2 regions of the Bradyrhizobium sp. BR 10261 genome follow, and region 1 is predicted to be linked to the other one. Evidence: predicted binding sites of a transcription regulator. Region 1 holds the regulator's gene; the other holds the start of a gene.
The links. Region 1 encodes LexA, which represses DNA repair genes until DNA is damaged. Its sites were predicted from a motif close to TGTTCNNNNTGTGTTCNG; they were not measured.
Positions count from the first base shown of each region.

Region 2: a site for LexA is predicted at 2,157-2,174, ahead of HYH07_RS05045 (DNA recombination protein RmuC). Genes of this name have one in related genera too.

Region 1 covers NZ_JACOFQ010000031.1:71,198-90,239, reverse strand. Annotated here, with positions in the region: gene HYH07_RS29400 (ABC transporter ATP-binding protein) at 1-872, opposite strand, end outside; gene HYH07_RS29395 (carbohydrate ABC transporter permease) at 883-1,740, opposite strand; gene HYH07_RS29390 (carbohydrate ABC transporter permease) at 1,733-2,608, opposite strand; gene HYH07_RS29385 (ABC transporter substrate-binding protein) at 2,659-3,945, opposite strand; gene HYH07_RS29380 (ROK family transcriptional regulator) at 4,032-5,210, opposite strand; gene gltA (citrate synthase) at 5,519-6,823, opposite strand; gene gltX (glutamate--tRNA ligase) at 6,981-8,408, opposite strand; gene HYH07_RS29365 (glutamine--tRNA ligase/YqeY domain fusion protein) at 8,554-10,230, shown strand; gene HYH07_RS29360 (nuclear transport factor 2 family protein) at 10,238-10,624, shown strand; gene HYH07_RS29355 (DUF2171 domain-containing protein) at 10,703-10,936, shown strand; gene HYH07_RS29350 (ComEC/Rec2 family competence protein) at 11,036-13,333, shown strand; gene HYH07_RS29345 (hypothetical protein) at 13,423-13,857, opposite strand; gene HYH07_RS29340 (hypothetical protein) at 14,050-14,253, opposite strand; gene lexA (transcriptional repressor LexA) at 14,439-15,140, opposite strand; gene glp (gephyrin-like molybdotransferase Glp) at 15,316-16,527, opposite strand; gene HYH07_RS29325 (hypothetical protein) at 16,698-16,913, opposite strand; gene HYH07_RS29320 (HAD-IA family hydrolase) at 17,055-17,678, opposite strand; gene HYH07_RS29315 (alpha-hydroxy acid oxidase) at 17,693-18,820, opposite strand.
Region 2 covers NZ_JACOFQ010000003.1:249,194-253,099, forward strand. Annotated here, with positions in the region: gene HYH07_RS05035 (AmpG family muropeptide MFS transporter) at 1-292, opposite strand, end outside; gene HYH07_RS05040 (GIY-YIG nuclease family protein) at 489-791, opposite strand; gene HYH07_RS05045 (DNA recombination protein RmuC) at 927-2,126, opposite strand; gene def (peptide deformylase) at 2,296-2,823, shown strand; gene fmt (methionyl-tRNA formyltransferase) at 2,955-3,878, shown strand.

The sequences.
Region 1 (19,042 bases):
CATTCGGGCCTGATCCCGAGCACCACCTCGCGGCCGATATAGGAGGCCGCAGCCTCATAGCCCTGCAGGTGGAGACGGACCTCGTCCGGCCGGCCAGCGCCGATCACGGCCACCGCGCCGCCGCCGTCGGCTTCGAGCCGCGCCGGCATCGTGTTCATCGGTGGCGAGCCCATGAAGCGGGCGACGAAGAGGTTGGCGGGATAGCGGTAGACGGTGTCGGGGTCGGCGAATTGCTGCACCACGCCGCGATGCATCACGGCAATGCGGGTCGCCATCGTCATCGCCTCGATCTGGTCGTGGGTGACATAGACGATGGTGGCGCCGATGCGCTGGTGCAGCCGCTTGATCTCCATGCGCATCTCCACGCGCAGCTTGGCATCGAGATTGGAGAGCGGCTCGTCGAACAGGAAGAGCAGGGGATCGCGCACCAGGGCGCGTCCCATCGCCACGCGCTGGCGCTGTCCGCCTGACAATTGCGACGGTTTGCGGCCGAGCAGCGGCTCGATCTGGAGCAGCCTTGCGACGTTCGCCAGCGCCTTCTCCTGCTCGACCTTGGCAACGCCGCGGCATTCCATGCCGAAGGTGATGTTCTGGCGCACCGTCATCGAGGGATAGAGCGCATAGGACTGGAACACCATGGCGATGTCGCGGTCCTTGGGCGGGACGTCATTGACAATCCGGCCTCCGATCTCGATCGTGCCATCGCTGGCGCGATCGAGCCCGGCGACGATGTTGAGCAGCGTGGACTTGCCGCAGCCGGACGGCCCCACCAGCACGGTGAACTCGCCGCTCTCGATGTCGAGGTCGATGCCCTTCAGCACCTCGAGATTGGCGTAGCGCTTGGACAGGGCGCGAATGCTCAGTGCTGCCATGACACATCCATCATTTCACGGCCCCGGCAGTGAGGCCGCGTACAAAATATCTGCCGCCGAACAGATAGATCAGCAGAGTCGGCAGGGCTGCGATGATCACCGCGGCGCTCTGCACACCTTGCTTGGGGATATCTGCAACTGGTGTAGACAGTGCGATGAGCGCGGCCGTCACGGGCTGCTGCTGGCCCGTCGTGAAGGTCACGCCATAGAGGAATTCATTCCAGATATGGGTGAACTGCCAGATCACGGTGACGATCAGGATGGGTGCCGAGAGCGGCAGGATGATACGCCAGAAGATGCGGAAGAAGCCGGCGCCATCGATGCGTGCGGCCCGGATCAGCTCGTGCGGAATGGCGATGTAGTAGTTGCGGCAGAACAGAACCGTGAAGGAAAGACCCTGGATGGTGTGGATCAGCACGAGACCCGTGAGCGTGTTGATGAGCCCGATGTCCCGCAGCACGATGGTCCAGGGCAACAGGCGCATCTGCTGGGGCAGGAACAGGCCGAGGGTGACGATGCCGTAGATCCAAACGTCGCCGCGAAAGCGCCAGAGCGACACGGCGTAACCGGCGACAGCACCGAGCAGGGTCGAGAAGATCGTTGCCGGGATCGTGACGAGCGCCGAGTTCAGCATGTATGGCCGGATGCCGGCGCAGGTCTCGGCGACGCAAAAGCCGCTCCAGGCCAGGGCATAATTGCCAAAGGCCCAGTGTTGCGGCCAGCCGATCATCGAGCTCTGCGCGATCTCCTCATTGGTCCGGATCGAGTTCAGGATGACGACGACCAGCGGCGCAAGGTAGGCGGCCGCGAACAAGGTCACGATCAGATAGATCAGAGCCCGGCTTGGGGCGAAGCTTCGGTCACGCATGGGCCGCCCGCCGTTGCCGGACATAGCGCCACGCCGCATAGGGCAGCAGCACTGCAAGAAGGATGAGCAACATCAGCACCGCCGCCGCCGCGCCCCGACCGAGCTGGCTGCGCTGGAACATCAGATCATAGACAACGAGCGCCGGCAGCTGGGTCGCGATTCCCGGCCCGCCATTGGTGAGTGCGCGGACGAGGTCGAAGGCCGAGATCGCAAACTGCAACTGGACAACCACGACCGTGACGGTGATCGGCCAAAGCGTCGGCAGAATGACGCGCCAATAGGTTCTGACAGGCCCGGCACCGTCGATCTGTGCCGCCTTGATGATATCGGAATCGACGGAGCGGAGGCCGGCCAGGAACAGCGCCATGGCAAAGCCCGAGGATTGCCAGATCGCGGCGATGACAATGGTCCAGATCGCCATGTCGCGGTTGACCAGCCAGTCGAAGTGGAAGGAGGTCCAGCCGAGATCATGGACGAGCTTCTCGATGCCGATGCCGGGATTGAGCAGCCAGCTCCACACCGTGCCTGTCACGACGAACGAGACGGCCAGGGGATACAGGAAGATGGTCCGCAGCACGTTCTCGCCGCGAATGCGCTGGTCGAGCAGGATCGCGAGCAGCAGGCCGGTCGTCAAACTGAGCAGCACGAAAGCGATGCCGAACAGCAGCAGATTGTCGAAGGCGATCTGCCAGTTTCGCGACGCCAGGACCGAATTGTAGTTGCGCAAACCGACCCAGCCCGTAACGGGAACGAGGGTGGAGGGCGTGAACGAAATCCAGATGGTCCAGATCGAAAACGAGATAAGGTGCGCTGCTGATAACAGCAGCGGCACCCAGATCATCAGAAATTCGGGCAGCCGGCGCACCATCTCGGAGGCCGCCGACCGGCCCGGCCGTGTTGCTGTCGAGACGAGTTCGGTCAACGTGCGCCCTCGACGGCGTCGGCGAGGCGGCTGACCGCCTCCTCCGGCTTGATCGTCTTGTTCTTCACATACTCGGTGATGACGTCGATCATCGCGGCGGTCAGGCCGTTTTCCTGGGCCATGTTGTGCGCGAGGCTGAGGACGGCCTGATTGTTGCCCATGGCATTCTTCAGTGCGGCCGCTGTTGTCCGTTGACCATCCGACCAGCCCTCGCCGGACAGGTCGACATCGGTGCGCACCGGGATCGATCCCGTGATTTGCGAATACATGGTCTGGATCGCCGGATCCATCACGAGCTGTGCCATCAACATCTGGCCGGCCTGCAGATCAGCCTCCTTGCGCTGCCAGAAGATGAAGGCATCGGCATTCAACAGGAAGACAGGCTTGCCGTTGTCACTGGGGCCGGGGGTGATGACGTAGTCGTCGAACTTGAAGCCGGCGTTTTTCAATACGCCCTGCGCCCAGCCGCCCATGATCAGCATGCCCATGTCGCCGTCGACGAAGCGCTTCAAATTGGTGGCATAGGGTTGGACGCCGACATTGGGATCACACCATTCGGAGATCTTGCGCGTCTGTGCGAAGGCTGCCTTCATCTCGGGGCCCTCCAGCGCCTTCTTGTCGAGATTCATGCAGGCGGCGCGGTAGGCCGTCGGGCTGATGCCGGCGAGCGACGCCTCGAATTTCTGCCCGTCGTCGGCGCGGGTGCCGCCGTTGGCAAGGGGGTAGGCCATTCCGGCCGACTTCATTTTCTCGGCAAGCTCATTGAAGTCAGCGAAAGTGACGGGGACCTTGTCAGCCTTGGCCTTGTCCATTCCGCGCTTGGAGAGAAACAGCATATTCGTGCTGTAGATCTGAAGCGGCAGTGCAATCCACTTTCCGGCCGGCTTGTGCAGCTTTGCAAGATCCGGCGCGACGACCTTCTCGTAGCCGGCAGAGGCGACCACGGCGTCGAGATCGACGGTCGGCGCAATCTTCGACCAGGCGGCAATCTCGGGGCCCTTGAGCTGCGAGCAGGCCGGCGGATCGCCAGCGATGATCTGCGCACGCAGCTTGTTCATCATATCCGTGGTGAAGCCGGGAACAGGCGAATGCTGCCAGACGCCGCCTTTCTCCTCGAATTTCTTGCCGAGCGCGGTGATGGCGGCACCATCGCTGCCTGCGGACCATTGCGAGATGGCGGTGAGGCGCGGCTTGACCGCGCCTTGCGCGCGGGCAAAGGCCGGCAGCGCCAGCGCAGCAGCAGATCCAGCGAGCAGACGGCGCCTTGTTGTTGTGATCGGCATGGCTAGTTCCTCCCGGGTGTGAAGTTCTTTGCGCCGTTCCGGCGCTGATGTTGGCGTACGCGAGCCGCACGCGGCTTTAAGTCATGTCAGGCGGCCTCCGTCGATGCGGCGGGCATGCCGCCGGATCTCGCCAGGCAGAAGGCGGCGAAGGCGAGGGCGGCCTGCGGGTCGTTGCCGGTCGAGGGTGGCACGAAGGCGAGCGACACCTGCGCCAGCTTCCGGCCGCCGAGCAGGCAGGAATCGATGCCGTCGCTCACGGCTTTTCGATCGTCTTCCGCAAGAAGCGATGGCCAGCCGCTGACGACAACGCCGCGACATGGTTTGACGTTCAACGTGTTGCCGATGGCGAGGCCAAGACGAAACAACCGCTGGCGCAATTCCTGGCGCAGCCGCGCCGTGAGCGGGACGTTTGTGATCCAGTCGGGGCCAAGCCGGAGCAACTCTGCTTCGGTCATGCGCAGCAGCTTGGCCAGCGCCGGCAACGACGTGTAGGCTTCGACGCAGCCCTGATGTCCGCAGCGACAACGGGGCCCGTCGGTTCCGAACACCATGTGGCCGAGCTCGACCGGCTCGAGTGCGTCGTCCTCGATCGGATCATCGATCCAGGCGCCCGCGACACCCTGGCCGACAAAGACGAACAGATGCGCGTCGGTGAACGGATAGTTCTCGTTGCGGCAGCGGTGAAAGGTGGCGTGCGCCACCACCGAATTGGTGAAGGCAACAGGCACGCCCGCGAACATCTCGACGAACATGTCGCCGATACCTCCGACATCGCAGGGAATGATCGGATTGCCAAATTCACTCAGACGGCCGAGGCCTGGAACGGTTACGCCAATTTGTGCGAGCCTGATCCGGCGGCGGCGCGTCCAGTCGCGCAGCACGTTCAGAGCTTCGCGGAATACCCGGCTGACTGTTTCGACGGTCGGCTTCCGCGGCAGCGGCACACGTTCGATGTCATGCAGCTCGCCGGACAAACCACCAACGCCGACGCTGAGCCATTCTCCGGTGAGCTCAAGGGCGCCAAGCGCCACCGTGGGATCGAGCGAGACGAGACCCGTCGGGCCGCCGACATAGGGGGCAGGGCGCCTGACTTCCTCGATCAGGCCTTCGGCCTTCAGGTCGAACAGGATGCGCGACAGGCTTGCTTCGGACAAGCGCACGGCTTTCGCCAGCGGCGGCCGGAACGAACCGCCGGACTGAAGCAAGTGAGTCAAAATGGCAGCGCGCGTCTGCCGCCGACTTCTCGGCTGCTCCGGCATTTCCATCCCTGTCGTCATTCTTACTTAGTGTAAGAATTTGCGCGCGGAGCGTTTCAACTGTCAAGCGCTCGTCGGTGTGATGCGCCGACTTGTTGTTGTGCGGGGCAGCAAGAGGCGCGGTCGGTCTCGTAGGGTGGATTAGCCCTGCAGATGCGCGAGGCGCATCTGCAGGGCTAATCCACCACGCGTCCGCATTCGCGGAACGAAGTTGTGGTGGGTTACGCCTTCGGCGAACCCACCCTACGGCACCTGCGCAAAACGAAAACGGCGCCATCTTGCGATGGCGCCGCTTCGAAAGCCGTATCGGCGAAGACTTACTTCCGATCCTTGATCGCGACGTAGTCGCGGCGGGTGACGCCGGTGTAGAGCTGGCGCGGACGGCCGATCTTCTGCTGCGGATCCTCGATCATCTCGCTCCACTGGCTGATCCAGCCGACGGTGCGGGCGACCGCGAACAGCACGGTGAACATCGAGACCGGGAAGCCCATCGCCTTCAGCGTGATGCCCGAATAGAAGTCGACGTTCGGGTAGAGCTTGCGGTCGATGAAGTACTGGTCGCTGAGCGCGATCTTCTCGAGCTCCATCGCCACCTTCAGCATCGGATCGTCGCCATGGCCGGTCTCCTTGAGCACGGCGTGACACATCTTCTGCATGATCTTGGCGCGCGGATCGTAGTTCTTGTAGACGCGGTGACCGAAGCCCATCAGGCGGACCTCGGAGTTCTTGTCCTTCACCTTGGCGATGAACTCCGGGATCTTGTCCACGGTGCCGATCTCGGCGAGCATCGCCAGCGCGGCTTCGTTGGCGCCGCCATGCGCCGGGCCCCAGAGGCAGGCGATGCCGGCGGCGATGCAGGCGAACGGGTTGGCGCCGGAGGAGCCGGCGATGCGCACCGTCGAGGTCGAGGCGTTCTGCTCGTGGTCGGCGTGCAGGATGAAGATCTTGTCCAGCGCGTCAGCGAGCACCGGGTTGATCTTGTACTCCTCGCAAGGCACGGCGAAGCACATGTGCAGGAAGTTCTCGGCGAACTTCAGCGAGTTCTTCGGGTACATGAAGGGCTGGCCGATCGTGTACTTGTAGGCCATCGCCGCCAGCGTCGGGATCTTCGCGATCATGCGCATGGAGGCGATCATGCGCTGCTTGGGATCGTTGATGTCGGTCGAGTCATGATAGAACGCGGCGAGTGCGCCGACCGAGGCCACCATGACCGCCATCGGATGGGCGTCGCGGCGGAAGCCCTGGAAGAAGCGGGCCATCTGCTCGTGCACCATCGTGTGATGGATCACGCGGTCGTCGAAATCCTTCTTCTGCGCGGCGGTCGGCAGCTCTCCGTAGAGCAGCAAATAGCAGGTCTCGAGGAAGTCGCCGTGCTCGGCGAGCTGCTCGATCGGATAGCCGCGGTATTCCAGCACGCCCGCGTCACCGTCGATATAGGTGATCTTGGACTGGCAGCTCGCGGTCGAGGTGAAGCCGGGGTCGTAAGTGAACAGGCCGGACTGGCCGTACAGCTTGCCGATATCGATGACATCAGGTCCGACGCTACCGCTGTGAATCGGGAGATCGTAGTTCTTGTTTCCGACCGTCAGCGTGGCGGTCTTATTGCTCGATTTTGCGTCCATCAGAGGTCCCCGATGTAAGGTGAAACGGGCCGGACCCGGAAGGCCCCGAAGACGTGGTGGGGCAGGCCGGATATTCCAGAAGGTACGGCCAAGATGGGTATATTATTGCTGTGTGCGCTGCAAGATGGCGCCACGCAAGGTGGACTTACGTCGTAGCCTATTCCTTGGCCTGGTCTGCAAGCCGGGCGAGGCTTTCCTGGCGTCCCAGCACGTCCAAAACCTCAAATATACCGGGCGAGGTGGTGCGGCCGGTCAGGGCCGCCCGCAAAGGCTGGGCAACCGCGCCGAGCTTGAGACTATTTTCCTCGGCAAAGGCGCGTAGCGCGGCCTCCGTGGTCGCACCGCTCCAGGTCTCGACTTTCTCCAGCGCGGAATGAAGCTGGCCGATCAGCTTGCGATTGTCAGCCGTCAGCAGGGCCGCCGCCTTCGGGTCGAGCTGCAGCGGCCGGTCGGCGAAGATGAAATAGGCGCCGTCGATCAGCTCGAGCAGCGTCTTGGCGCGCTCTTTCAGGGACGGCATGGCCTTGAGCAGCTGGGCGCGCGTGGTGTCGTTTAACTTGGCTTTGATCTCGTCACGCGCGGGCACGACGTGGTCGAGCACGTCCTCGAACATTTTCACGAGTGATTGATCGTCGGCGTGGCGGATGTAGTGGCCGTTGAGGTTCTCCAGCTTGGCGAAGTCGAAGCGGGCGGCGGCGCGGCCGACATTGGCGAGGTCGAACGCCGCGATCATCTCCTCGGTCGAGAAAATCTCCTGGTCGCCATGGCTCCAGCCGAGACGGACGAGGTAATTGCGCAGCGCGGCCGGGAGGTATCCCATGGCGCGGTAGGCATCGACGCCGAGCGCGCCGTGGCGCTTGGAGAGTTTTGACCCGTCCGGACCGTGGATCAGCGGGATGTGGGACATGTTCGGCAGCGCCCAGCCCATCGCATCGTAGATCTGCTTCTGGCGGGCGGCGTTGATGAGGTGGTCGTCACCACGGATGACGTGGGTGACGCCCATGTCGTGGTCGTCCACGACCACCGCGAGCATGTAGGTCGGGTTGCCATCACCGCGCAGCAGGACGAGGTCGTCGAGGTTCTCGTTCTGCCAGACCACGCGGCCCTGGACCTGGTCCTCGATCACGGTCTCGCCGGTCTGCGGCGCGCGAAGGCGGATGGTCGGCTTGACGTCAGCAGGCGCGGTGGCCGGATCGCGATCGCGCCACATGCCATCATAGAGACGGGTGCGCCCTTCCGCGCGCGCCTTCTCGCGCATGGCGGCGAGCTCCTCGGCGGTGGCGTAGCAGCGATAGGCCTTGCCGTCGGCGAGCAGCTGCTCGGCGACCTCGCGATGGCGGGCGGCGCGGCTGAACTGATAGATGACGTCGCCATCCCAGCCGAGCTCCAGCCATTTCAGCCCGTCAAGAATCGCGCCGATCGCGGCCTCGGTGGAGCGCTCCCGGTCGGTGTCCTCGATCCGCAGCAGCATCTTGCCGCCGTGCTTCTTTGCATAGAGCCAATTGAACAGCGCCGTGCGGGCGCCCCCGATATGGAGGAAGCCGGTTGGGGAGGGAGCAAAGCGGGTGACGATGGGATCAGTCATTCGTGGCAGGGCCTATGCATGGGAGGCGGTGGTATATAACAGGACCGGAGCATAACTAAAGCCCGGCAGCGGATGCCTTAAGCTCTTGGCTCAGCCACGCGAATTTGGCAGAAGGACCGCTGATTTCCCTACAGGATTTTTCGTAATGACAGAACCGGTGGCGACTGAGGTTGGGCGCGATTTCATTCGTGACATCATCCAGGCCGACCTCGATCAGGCCAAGTACAAGGAGATCGTGACCCGGTTCCCGCCGGAGCCGAACGGCTACCTGCATATCGGCCACGCCAAGTCGATCGCGCTCAATTTCGGCATCGCCCAGGAGTTTCCAGGCCGCTGCCATCTGCGCTTCGACGACACCAATCCGGTCAAGGAAGAGCAGGAATATATCGATTCCATCCAGGCCGACGTGCACTGGCTCGGCTACGACTGGGGCAAGAACCTGTTCTACGCCTCGGATTATTTCGACCGCCTGTATGAATGGGCGGAGAAGCTGATCCGCGACGGGCTCGCCTATGTCGACGACCAGTCCCAGGAGGAGATCCGCCTCTCGCGCGGCACGCTGACCGAGCCCGGCAAGAACTCGCCGTTCCGCGACCGCAGCGTGGAGGAGAACCTCGACCTGTTCCGCCGCATGAAGGCGGGCGAATTCCCCAACGGCGCGCGCGTGCTGCGGGCCAAGATCGACATGTCCTCGGGCAACATCAATCTGCGCGATCCCGTGCTCTACCGCATCCTGCATGCGCACCATCCGCGCACCGGGACCAAATGGTGCATCTATCCGAGCTACGACTATGCCCATGGCCAGTCGGACGCGATTGAAGGCATTACGCACTCGATCTGCACGCTTGAGTTCGAGGATCACCGGCCGCTCTACGACTGGTTCATCGAAAAGCTGCCGGTGCCGTCCAAGCCGCATCAGTACGAAATGGCGCGGCTCAATCTAACCTACACGCTGCTGTCGAAGCGCGTGCTGACCCAGCTCGTCCGCGACGGCCATGTCGCCGGCTGGGACGATCCACGCATGCCGACCATGGCGGGGATGCGCCGCCGCGGCGTGCCGCCGGCGGCCTTGCGCGAATTCGTCAAGCGGATCGGCGTCGCCAAGGCCAACAGCGTGGTCGATGTCGGCATGCTCGAATTCTGCATCCGCGAGGAGCTGAACCGTACGGCGCAGCGCCGCATGGCGGTGTTGAAGCCGCTCAAGATCGTGATCGAGAACTATCCGGAAGGGCAGACCGAGGAGCTCGAGGCGATCAACCATCCGGATGATCCCTCGGCAGGGACGCGGAAGATCACGTTCGGGCGCGAGCTCTATATCGAGCAGGACGACTTCATGGAGAACCCGCCGAAGAAGTTCTTCCGCCTCTCACCCGGCAACGAGGTGCGGCTGCGCTACGCCTATTTCGTCAAGTGCACCGGCGTGATCAAGAACGACAAGGGCGAGGTGGTGGAACTGCGCTGCACCTACGATCCCGCGACCAAGGGCGGCAACGCGCCTGATGGCCGCAAGGTCAAGGCGACCATGCACTGGCTGCCTGCGGCCAATTCAGTGCCGGCGGAAATCCGCATCTACAACCAGCTGTTCGCCAATCCGAGCCCGGACGCCTCGAATTTCGCGGCCGATCTCAATCCGAACTCGCTGGAGATCCTCAGCGATGCCCTGGTCGAGGCCTCGGTTGCCGCGAGCAATTCGAGCGAGCCGATGCAGTTCGAGCGCCAGGGCTATTTCGTGCGCGACAAGGACTCCACGCCCGGCAAGCCGGTGTTTTCACGCACCATCGGCCTGCGCGATACGTTCGCGAAGGAAGTGGCCAAGGGCTGACAAACGAATGAGCGGTGAGGCCGATGCCATCGTTTCCGCCACCATCGCGAAATGGTGCGCCGGCTTCGCAACGCTCGATGCGGTCGCGCTCTCATCGCTCTATTCGAAGAACACCTTTTTCTTCGGCTCCAACCCAAAGCTCTATCGGGGCAGGGATGGCGTCACCGATTATTTCAACGGCCTGCCGCGCTGGCGCGAGCCGAGCGCGGCATTTTCCGACGTGCAGGCGGCGCAGGCCGGTTCTGACCTGATCAACATGGGCGCAACCATCACGTTCAACTTCGCCGGCGAACGCTCTGATCTCGTCGTCAAGATGAGCTGGGTCATCATCCGCGAGGACGGCGACTGGAAGATCGTCAATCACCACGCCTCGGCGAAGGCGCCGTTGATCTGACGCACGGCATCGTCATTCCAGCGATGGAAACGAACGTGCTGTCGCCGCGTTGAGGCGGATCCATCAGAGGATCCCGCCATGCAAAACATCGCAGAGCATATGGAAGTCATCGGCGCCGACGGCGTCCATGTCGGCACGGTCGACAAGGTCGAGGGCAACCGCATCAAGCTGACCAAGAAGGACAGCGGTGAGGGCAGCCACCGGGGTCACCACCATTTCATCGACAAGGGCCTCGTCGCCGGTGTCGAGGGCAACAAGGTCCGGCTGTCGGCCAAGGCGGACGTCGCCGTGACGATGGAAGAGGAAAAGTAGGGGCGCGGCCCTTTCGTTCTCGATCCGTACCGCTATTCGGCGGCCTGCACGTTCCGGTAGCCTCTGCGCCCGTCTGATATCGCAGGGGTTGCCAAGGGAATGGCGGAGCCGGGCCGGCCGCAGCGTCTGTCGCAAGGCATTGCCGGGACGCCGATCGCAGGGACTTGGCCGACGGGCCGGGCCGCGTCGGCCGGCGGGTTCGTGCCGGCGGGGTCGGGCGTCTGGCCCGCGGTCGTCGGGCAGCTGCGCGAATGGGCCAAGGCCGAGGCTGGTGCGGGCCGGCTATTTCCCTGGATGCCCGTCGCCTTCGGCTGCGGCATCGCGCTTTATTTTGCCGCCGACCACGAGCCGCTGCTTTGGGTCACGATTGCGACGGCGACCGCGCTCATGGCTGGCGCCGTCCTGTTGCGGCGAAGCCGCCTGTTTGCGCCCGCAATCATGATCGCGGCGGTCGCGGCCGGCTTTGCCGCGGCGACGTGGAAGACGGCACGCATCGCGCATACCGTGCTCGCAAAGCCGCTGTATTCCGTGTCGCTGTCGGGCTTCGTCGAGACGCGCGACATCCGCGAACGCACCGACCGTTTCGTGCTGCGCGTCACGGCAATGGAGGCGCAGCGCAGCGACGTGAAGCTCGAGCGCGTCCGCCTCTCCGTGCGCAAGGGAACCGCGCCCGATGTCGGCAGCTTCGTGCAGCTGAAGGCGCGGCTGATGCCGCCGCTGTCGCCATTGCGTCCGGGCAGCTACGATTTCTCGCGCGACATGTTCTTCCAGGGCATCGGCGCCTCCGGTTTTGCGATGGGGGCGATCACGACTGTGACGCCGGCCGTGTCGGGCGGATTGCAGCTACGCTATGCCGCGATCATGCAGGGCCTGCGCGATGCGATCGACGCGCGCATCCGCGCCACGCTCGACGGCGATAACCGCGCCATCGCGACCGCGCTGCTCACCGGCCGCCGCGATGCGATTACGACGCCCGTCAACGACGCCATGTTCATCTCGGGGCTCGGTCACGTCCTCTCGATTTCGGGCTATCACATGGCCGTCGTCGCGGGGGTCGTCTTTTTCGCGGTCCGCGCGCTGCTGGCGCTCATCCCGGGACTGGCAGCGGGCCTTCCCATCAAGAAATGGTCGGCCGCCGCCGCGTTGGTTGCGTCAGCGTTCTATCTGCTGCTCTCGGGCGCCGAAGTCGCGACGCAGAGATCGTTCTTCATGACCGCGGTGGTGCTGATCGCTGTCATCGTGGATCGCCGCGCGATCACGTTTCGCACCTTGGCCGTGGCGGCGCTGATCGTGCTCGCGGTCGCGCCGGAAGCGCTGGTGCATCCAAGCTTTCAAATGTCGTTCGCGGCAACGCTCGGGCTCGTTGCCATGGTGCAGATCGGCATGCCGAGCCTGTTGGCCTCGCCCGATCATTCGGCGACCGCGCGCATCGCGCTGTGGGGAGGCCGCGAGATCGCGATGCTGTTCATGGCCTCCATGATCGCGGGACTTGCGACCACGCCTTACGCCGCCTTCCATTTCCACCGTGTCACGCCTTATGGCGTGCTCGCCAATCTTGGCGCGATGCCGGTGGTCTCGGCGTTGGTGATGCCGGCCGGGCTGCTCGGATTGCTCGCCGCTCCCTTCGGGCTGGACGGCGTGTTCTGGTGGCTGATGGGGATCGGCATCGACTGGATGATTTTCGTCACGCGCTGGGTGGCGGCACTACCGGGTGCGGTCGGTCATGTCGCGGCCTTCGGCACGGCGCCGCTGATCGCTGCGAGCTTGGGCCTGATCCTGCTGGGTCTTTTGCGCACGCCGCTGCGCTGGTCGGGAGCATTCGTGCTGATGGCGGCGACCGTCTGGAGTCTTTCCGTCCGGCAACCCGATATTCTGATTGCCGGTGACGGTCAGAACGTCGCGGTGCGCGCCAGGGACGGTCAGCTGCACCTGATCAGGGCGAAGAAGGACAATTTCCTGCTGAAGGAGTGGCTTGCAGCGGACGCTGATCCACGCGATGCGGCGAGCAGCTCGCTCGGCGACGGCGTGTCGTGCGACGATGCCGGCTGCGTGACGCCGCTTGCCGACGGCCACATGGTCGCGCTGGCGCTCCGCATCGACGCGCTGGCTGATGATTGCAGTCGCGCGGCCCTGGTGGTGACGGCAAAGCCTGCGCCGCCGGATTGCACCGGGATGGTGATCGATCGGCCGCGTCTGGCGAGCCAGGGCGCGCTAGCGCTGACACGTCGCGGCGATGGCTTTGCCATTGCGGCGGCGAGGGCGAGAGGCGCAAACCGCCCCTGGTCGCCGGCGGCGGCCGGCGATGGAGATTTCGAAGGGACCCTCATGCCGCGGTCCGCAGCTCCGCGCGCCAAGGACGCAACACCGTCCGAGGCCGATCTTCAGGCCGAGGATTGAGGCATGATCCGGAAAAGTCTGTAGCGGTCCTCCGGCGCGACAAACGCGAAAACGCGTTTGCGCGGAGATCATGCCCAAATTAGGCCGGTTCAACCGATCGGCAGGACCGGAGGTGTCGGCTGTCTGTCGGCGGCAACTTGCGGCTTGTGCTCGCGCTCACCGAGCGGCTGGGTCACCGGCAGTTGCAGCACGGTTGCGCGCTGGCCTTCGACGAGCTGGGTCACCAGCACGTATTTGCCATCGGGGAATTCGATCGCGTCGTGATGACGATCGGGAATGTGCGGATCGACCTTGCCGAACTTGCCGACGCGCGAATTGATAGTGCGCGTCCAGATCCACCTGTTGTCGTAGCGGACGTTGTCGGCGAAGGCGAGCTCCGTTCCCGGCAGCAGGCAGACCGCGACCGACATGTCGGCTTCGGAGGCGAAGCCGCGCGTCGAGGTGCCGCGGAAGGTTGTCGTGACGATCGTCTCGCCGACTTCTGCGGGACGCGTCGCGACGGCATGCAAGCTATAGTCACACATCGGGTGCTCCTCATCAGCGATAGAGCACCCGCGCCTCTTCTGAGGCGCAGGCCTCTATCAGAGTGGAAGCCTGCGATCATATGCCATGTTGGGGGCAAATCTGCGGCTTGAGTCTGCAGGCTGCCATCACAATTTCTTTTTCAGATGTCCGAGGAACAAAGGCTGCTTCCGTGCATTCCGAGAGCTTCTTCGTTAGCGCCCAGCCGGTGCCGACCAACCCGAATAAGGCCAGGCCGGCTGCGCCTGTTGCCCGACGGCGTTGCGGGCATTGCGGAATTGTTCGTTCGTCGCCTGTGGCGACCTGCGAACGTGATGCTGCGGCTGCGCAGCGAAGGTTTGCGACGCTGATATTGCGATCAGCGCCATCGCGACGGTACTCAGAATGATCTTACGCATGGCGGTCTCCTCGGTCTCGCAAGGCCTGCGAAGCGATGCGTGCTTCGTCATGGCGTGCCGGGGATGTAGCGCGGGAGAGGTGGCCGGATAATCTGGAGAAAACCAGAAAAACTATCCAGCCGGAGCGGACAATCGTCCGCTTCAACCTTGAGGGCGCGCTTGCCAGGTGGCGGCGTGCGCCGCGTTCAGTATTTGCGGTACAGCCCGATCAGCTTGCCCTGGATCTTGACCCGGTTGGGCGGCAGAATCCGGACCTCGTAGGCGGCGTTTGCCGGCTCGAGCGCGATCGAGGCGCCGCGGCGGCGGAAACGCTTGAGCGTGGCTTCCTCGTCGTCGATCAGGGCCACCACGATATCGCCGGTGTCGCAGCTCTCGTTGCGCTGGATCAGCGCCATGTCGCCGTCGAGAATGCCGGCATCGACCATGGAATCACCGCGGACTTCGAGCGCGTAGTGCTCGCCCGCGCCGAGCATGTCGGGCGGGACGCTGATGGTGTGGCTGCGCGTCTGCAAGGCCTCGATCGGCGTACCGGCCGCGATCCGGCCCATCACGGGAACTGCGACAGGGCGTTCGCCCTCATCGACGGGCGGGCTCGACATCGTGCGCACCTTGCCGAGATTGCCCTCGATGACGCTCGGCGTGAAGCCGCGACGGCTGCCGGCAGCCGCCTGGAGTTCAGGCAGCTTGATCACTTCGATGGCGCGGGCCCGGTTGGGCAGGCGGCGGATGAAGCCGCGCTCCTCAAGCGCGGTGATCAGGCGATGGATGCCCGACTTGGAGCGCAGGTCGAGCGCATCCTTCATCTCGTCGAAGGAGGGCGGCACGCCGCTTTCCTTCAATCGCTCGCTGATGAACCGCAGGAGCTCGTATTGTTTGCGCGTTAACATCTCGACCAAAATCCCCCTGACGATGTCGCTCGATTCCGAGACGCTGAATTCAGCAGTAAGCCGCTACATGCTCGAAACAAATCATGAACGGACCCTATATGTTCGATACATGTTCCGCAACTGCTTAATTTACCGTGAACGCGACAAAGTTCGCGGAACAGTTGCGTCGGCGCGCTCACTCCGGCAGTCGCAAGACCTCGCAAGGCGTGCCGGAAGCGGCCTTCGCTGCGAACGGCGCGCGCACGAGAAGTGCCTGTGCCGCAGCGAGATTCGCCAACAGTGAGGAATCCTGGTGGTTGACGGGAAGAGCGACGAGCGTGCCGTCGTCCCGCGTCTCCAGACGCGCACGCAGATAATCCTCGCGCTGGTCATTGGCCCCGAGGTCGCGACCGAGCACGGCGCGTTCGCGGCGATGATGAATCATTGAGCGGCCCGACAGCGCGCGAATCAGCGGCACCAGAAACAGGAAGCCGCAGACGTAGGATGACACGGGATTGCCGGGCAGGCCGATGACGCGCATCGGCCCGAGCTGCCCGTTCATCATCGGCTTGCCCGGCCGCATCGCGATCTTCCAGAACGCCATCGAGATACCTTCGTGCCGAAGCGCCTGCTGCACCAGATCGTGGTCACCGACAGACGCTCCGCCGGTCGTGATCAGGATGTCGGCGCCGGATTCGCGGGCGCGGCGGATGCCCGAGGTCGTGGCGGCAAGCGTGTCGGCGGCGACGCCGAGATCGATGGTGTCGGCACCCTCGCTGCGGGCGAGGGCGTGCAGGGCGTAGCCATTGGAATAGACGATCTGGCCGGGGCCGGGTGTCGAGCCCGGCATCACCAGCTCGTCGCCGGTTGCGAGAATCGCGACCTTAGGACGGCGATGAACGCTCAGCTGCGGATGGTTCATGCCCGCGGCGAGCGCAAGGTCCCGATCGGTGAGCCGTGCGCCCTTGCGCAGGAGCACGTCGCCCTCGCGGAAGTCGATCCCGGCGGGGCGAATGTGCCGCCCGGCGACGGCGGCTTCCTTGATCGTGATGCGCTTGCCGTCCGCGATGGTGTCCTCCTGGATCACGACCGCATCGGCGCCGGCGGGAACGACGCCGCCGGTGAAGATCCGGACGGCTTCGCCGGCACCGACCGTTCCCGCAAATGGGCGGCCGGCTGCAACCTCGCCGACCACCGTGAGCTGCGCATCAACCTTCGCAGCATCAGCCGCGCGAACGGCATAACCATCCATCGCTGACATCGCCTCGGGCGGCTGCGTCCGCCGCGCCGAGACGTCCCGCGCGAGCACGCGATGGAAGGCCTGATCCAGAGCGATCATTTCCTCAGCCAAAGGCTCCGCACCGGCGAGCACGGCGGCAAGCGCATCGGAAACCGGCATCAGTGCCACGGCGAACTCCCGCAACGAGATCAAGGACTCGGTCGGGCAAGGTTCTAGCCGAGCGGGAGGGCCGACGCAAAAAGGGCTATACTGCTGCGAAGCTTACGCTTCGGGCACTAGGGCTCATGTCCAGCATGATCCGGCAGACCGGTCCGACGGGGGCAGAACTGTGGGCAGCGTCACGCCCGCGTTATGGGATTTCCCCTTGCCGCGTTTTCCACTTCAGCGACGTCGGGCGCCTTGGGGCCCTGATCCCGGTCGGGCATCGGATCTGCCTGAGATTTCAGATCGGCCGCTTTGCTCATCAGCTTGGCAGAAAGCTCGGCGTCCGAAGTGGTCTTGGCGAATTTGACCAGCAGCGAGGCCTGCTTGGTGAGGTATGTTTTGCCCAACACGCGATATGTCCGTCCATGGAAGTCCCAGCGGACTCAAGAGTCCGGAAGGGGGCATTCCGTTCCCGGAACTCCGTACAAAAATGCACAAAGAGCTTTGGTTCCTCGTCTTCGGGCGAAATTGTTCCGGAAATTGCCGCCCGATCAGATTCCCAGCGCCTTCAGCGCGACGCCGACGTCGTGGTGTGAGGTCACATGGACCGCGGTGAGGCCGCGGGCGCGCGCGCCTTCGATGTTCTCGGCGAGGTCATCGAAGAACACGATCCGGCTCGCCGGTACGCCCATCGCGGCCACGACGTGGTCGAACGCTTCCGCATCCGGTTTGCGCAGGCCGATGCTGGAGGACAGGTACAACTCGCGGAAATGGCCGAGCAGGTCGGCATATTCCCTGGAAAAATAGTCCACATGCGGGCGGTTGGTGTTGGAGAAGGCGTAGACCGGCATCTGCCTTGCCGCGCGCGGCAGCAGCTCGCCGATGCCAGGCATCTCGCCCGCGAAAATCGCGTTCCACCCCTCGAGGAACTGGACATCCGAAATGGAGATTCCGAGCGAGGAGCGCAGCGAGGCAAAATAGTCTTCATCGCTGATCTTACCGACCTCGTGCAGGCGGTAGGCCTCGTCGCGCACATAGCGGGCGACGATGGCTTCGGGCTCGCAGCCGGCATGTCCCGCCCAGCAGGCGATCGCCTTGGAGAAATCGATGTCGAGCACGACGCGCCCGAGATCGAACAGAAGCGCATCTGCGCTGCCGGGAGAGAGCGAGGTCATTGCATCCTTTCGGGTCAGTATCGGTAGGGCTCGTGGTCGAATAGCGGGAACGCGCTGAACACGCTCGGTACATTGGTTGCGGTGGCCGGGTGCAGGCAGGACTTGTCGACCTCGGCGAAGGAGGTGGCACCGAGCAGGCCGAGGCAGCGCAGCACCTCGTCCTCCAGCAGTTCCAGCATCCGCGTTACGCCGGTCTCGCCGGCTGCGGCCAGCGCCCAGCATTGCAGCCGGCCGATGCCGACGAGGTCGGCGCCCGCCGCGATCGCCTTGACGATGTCGGTGCCGCGGCAGAAGCCGCCATCGACCATGATCTTGGCGCGGCCTTTCACGGCGTCGACGATCTCGGGCAGCACATGCATGGCGCCGCGGCCGTGATCGAGCTGGCGGCCGCCATGGTTGGAGACGTAGATCCATTCGACGCCGTGATCGAGCGCGATCAGGGCATCCTCGGCGGTGGCGATGCCCTTGAGGATCAGGGGGATCTTGAATTTGTCCTTGATCATCTTCACGGTCCGCCACTCCAGCCCCTTCTGGTAGTCGCCGCCGGTGGCGCGCAGACGGCTCTCGCGAACATAGCGCTTGGCGATGTCGCGTTCGCGACGGCTGTAATGGGCGGTGTCGACGGTCAGGCAGAAGGCGGCATAATTGGCCTTCTGCGCCCGGCTGACGACGTCCGCGACGAACGCGTCATCGCCACGGACGTAGAGCTGGTACAGGCGCAGCGCATCGGGCGCGGCCTCCGCGGTCTTTTCCAGACCCGGCTCGGACACGGAGCTGAGCATGTGCGATGCGCCGAAAGCACCGGCGGCGCGCGCGACACTGGCTGCGCCAAGGGGATCGAAGATCTCCAGCGCGCCGACGGGGGCGAGCACCACAGGCAGTCGCATCTTGCGGCCGAACTGCTCGACCGAGCCGCTGACCTTGCGCACGTCGCGCAGCACGCGGGGGCGGAACGCGATCTCGTCCAGCGCCATGCGGTTGCGGCGCATCGTGGTCTCTGTCTCGGCCGCGCCGACGATGTAGTCCCAGGCGTTCTGGTTGAGATTGGAACGCGCCTTCCGGATGAATTCGTGCAGGTTCTGGAACGGCTCGTTGCTGGCGCCGAGTTCGACGTTCCGTTCCGGCCGGAGTGCTTCGTTCATTGTTATCCTCCCGAGAATTTGAAGCAATTGTGCCATCGCCTATCCCGTCCGGCGCTCCAAGACCATCCTAAAATGGCATAGCTGCGAGGCGCCGTCCGGTCGACTGATTCCCGCTGGAAACGGGGCCGATCTTGCGAACGTTGCCAAATGTTTAGGCTTAGGCGAAGGGATTTTTACCGCGTACCCGCCGGCGTGGCAGGCCGGCCTTGAAGAAACCAGAAT
Region 2 (3,906 bases), on a different contig from region 1:
AGGCGCGCGTGAACAGCGGCACGTGCAGCGCATCCACCAGCGGCGCCCACAGGAATTTCAGCGTATAGGGCGTGCCGACCAGCGCGAACAGCCCGATGGTCTTGAGATCGACGCCGGCCTCGCGCATCCACACCAAGAGCGTCGAGCCCGACAGTGCCAGCGGCAGCCCCGACGAAAAGCCGAGGAACAGCACGATCAGCACCCGCGGTTGCAGATACACAGCCAGGCTGTTGCGCCATGAGGTCGCGGGGGTGTCGGTGCCGGCGGGGGACGTCGTGTCGGGTGCGGTCATGGGGCGGTGTTAGCAGATTCTGGGGGAAAAGACTCGCGGCAGCCGTGTGGCGGGAATGCCTTCGGCACCTCGCCGTCATCGTCCGCGAAGGCGGACGATCCAGTAGTCACCAGCGCTTCGGTTCAATCACGTCAGCTGCGGCGTACTGGATACCCCGCCTTCGCGGGGTATGACAGTGCCACGCGGCATGACATCTTCATGGTGGGCCGGCTATTCCGGGATACAGATCATCCCAGTTCGGATTGTCTTTCTCAATCAATCGGACCTTCCACGCCCTGTTCCACTTCTTCAGCCGTTTCTCCCGCTTGATCGCATTCTCGGGATCGTCGAACTGTTCGAAATAGACCAGCCTTGCTACATCGTACTTTTCCGTGAAGCTCTCGATGAGTTTTGCCTTGTGCTCAGCCACACGGCGGATCAGATCGTTTGTCACGCCGATATACAGCGTGCCGCCGATCTTGCTGGCGAGAATGTAGACGTAGTAGGAGCGTGCGCCCATCTCCGCCCTCCGGCTCCGCTGTCATCGTCCGCGAAGGCGGACGATCCAGTATTCCGCGACGTCTCGATTCAATCACTGCTGCCGCGGCGTACTGGATACCCCGCCTTCGCGGGGTATGACGGTGTGCCCCATATCCTATTCCCCCGCCTGCAGCTTCCTCGGAAACAGCTCGCCCGCTCCCGTCGCCACCAGTCGTGGGCCCTCCGGCGCATCGGTCTTGCTGAAATCGAGCTCCTCGATTCGTCCCGCCCGCTTCTCGATCTTGTCGGCGGAGATCAGGATCTGCCGGACGTCTTCGTTGGCGTCGGCAAAGTGCTTCTGCAATTTCAGCACACGGTCGCGCAGGCGGCCGAGATCGTCGCCGAGCTTGATCACCTCGGTCTGGATCTGGTCGGCGGCATCGCGCATGCGCGCGTCCTTCATGATCTGCTGCATCACCTGGATCGCGAGCATCAGAAGCGAGGGCGACACCAGCACGACGCGGGCGCGATAGGCCTTCTGGATCACGTCGTCGAAACCGTCATGGATCTCGGCGTAGACCGATTCCGACGGCACGAACATCAGCGCCATCTCCTGGGTCTCGCCGGTGACGAGGTATTTTTCGGCGATGTCGCTGACATGCTTCATCACGTCGCCGCGCAGCCGCTGCGTGGCGAGGCGCTTCTCCTCGTCGGTGCGGGCATCGTGCAGCGCGGTCATCGCCTCCAGCGGGAATTTCGCATCGATGCAGAGCGGGCGCTGGTCGGGCAGGAACACGACGCAGTCGGGCCGTTTTCCGGTCGAGAGCGTGAACTGGAATTCGTAGGACCCCTTCGGCAGACCGTCCTGGACGATCGCCTCCATCCGCGCCTGGCCGAAGGCGCCGCGCGATTGCTTGTTGGCGAGCACGTCGCGCAGGGTCGTTACCTGTGTGGTGAGGTCGGTGAGGTTCTTGTGGGCAGAGTCGATGATGCCGAGCCGCTCGTGCAGCGCGCGCAGGCTCTCCATGGTGTTGCGGGTCGAGTGTTCCATGGACTGGCCGACCCGATGGGTCACCGAATCCAGTCGCTCGTTGACTGCCCGCGCCATTTCGGCCTGGCGGCCGGCCAGGGCCTGGGTCATGGCGTCGACCCGGCCGGAGGCCTCGCTCTGCGCGTGCAGCACCTGGGCGAGCCGCTCCTCCAGCTCGTCGGCCCGGATCGCGCTCGCCATCGCGAGTTCCGCGCCGCGCCGCCCCGAGCGCGCGATCACGACGGCAATCACCACCAGCAGGATGAGGACGAGGGCGCCGAAGCCGATCAGCGCATCGATTCCGCGCACCGGCCAGTCGCCCAGCATGAAAATGATCTCGTTCATGTCGCCCTTCTAGCCGATTCGCGGGCCGGAGCGAACGAAGAGAGAACAATGGGCCTAACCGCCCCCTCATTTTTATGGTTACCGAAAGGCGAAGTTTTATGGTTGGCGGAGGGTTGACGCGTTCCCGGCCGCATTGACCGCTTCTCGTGCGCAGCTTAAATCGCCCGCCATGGCCCTCAGAGAAATCATCATATTGCCCGACAAGCAGCTGCGTCTGGTCTCCAAGCCGATCGAGAAGGTCACGCCGGAGATCCGCAAGCTTGCCGACGACATGTTCGAGACGATGTACGACGCGCCCGGCATTGGCCTCGCTGCGATCCAGATCGCGCAGCCGCTGCGGCTGATCACCATGGACCTCGCCAAGCCCAACCCGGAGGGCGAGACCAAGCCGGAGCCGCGCGTCTTCATCAATCCGGAGATCATCGCCTCGTCCGAGGAGCTGTCCACTTACGAGGAAGGCTGCCTGTCGATCCCCGAATATTACGAGGAGGTCGAACGCCCGGCCAAGGTGCGCGTGCGCTTCACCGATCTCGACGGCAAGCTGCACGAGGAGGACGCCGAAGGCCTCTACGCCACCTGCATCCAGCATGAGATCGATCATCTCAACGGTGTGCTGTTCGTCGACTATCTGTCGAAGCTCAAGCGCGACCGCGTCATCAAGAAGTTCGAGAAAGCCGCCAAGCGCGCGGCGGAGTAGGGCCCGGCTCTCGTCATGGCCGGGCTTGACCCGGCCATCCACGCCTTGCTTGCTTTGTCGCCAAGTCCGTGGATGCCCGGGACGAGCCCGGGCATGACGGAGAACCAGAACTCTCACCGAACGCAGCCCACATGCCCCTCCGCCTGATCTTCATGGGCACGCCCGATTTCTCCGTGCCGACGCTGCTCGAGCTCGTCGCGCACGGCCACGAGATCGTGGCCGTCTATACCCGCGCGCCGAAGCCGGGCGGGCGGCGCGGGCTGCAGATGCAGCCGACGCCGGTTGAAGAGGCCGCGCGAAAGCTCGGCGTCCCCGTGCTGACGCCGAAGACGTTGAAGACGCCGGAGGCGCTGGAAGAGTTTCGCGCCTTCGACGCCGATGCCGCCGTCGTCGTCGCCTATGGCATGATCCTGCCGCAGGCGATCCTCGATACGCCCCGGCTCGGTTGCTACAATCTGCACGCTTCGCTGCTGCCGCGCTGGCGCGGTGCCGCGCCGATCAACCGCGCGATCATGGCCGGCGATGCCGAGAGCGGCGTCATGGTGATGAAGATGGATGTCGGCCTCGATACCGGCGACGTCGCCATGGCCGAGCGGCTTCCGATCACCGACAGCATGACCGCGGCCGATCTGCATGATCGCCTCTCCCGCCTCGGTGCCGACCTGATGGTGCGCGCCATGGCGGCGCTCGACCGCGGCGGGCTCCAGCTGAAAAAGCAGCGCGAGGACGGCGTCACCTATGCCGCCAAGATCGACAAGGCCGAGGCGCGGATCGACTGGAGCAAGCCCGCGCATGCGGTGCTGCGTCACATCCACGGCCTGTCGCCGTTTCCGGGTGCCTGGGCGGAGCTCGAGAATGCGCGCGTGAAAATCCTGCGCTGTGAGCTTGCCAAAGGTTCCGGCGCGCCGGGCGCGGTGCTGGACGATCAGCTCACCATCGCCTGCGGCGAGGGCGCCATCCGCATCCTCGAGCTCCAGCGCGAAGGCAAAGGGCGGATGCAGGCGGCAGATTTTTTGCGCGGCGTGCCAGTGAAGGCAGGCGCCAAATTCACCTAACGCTGTCATACCCCGCGAAGGCGGGGTA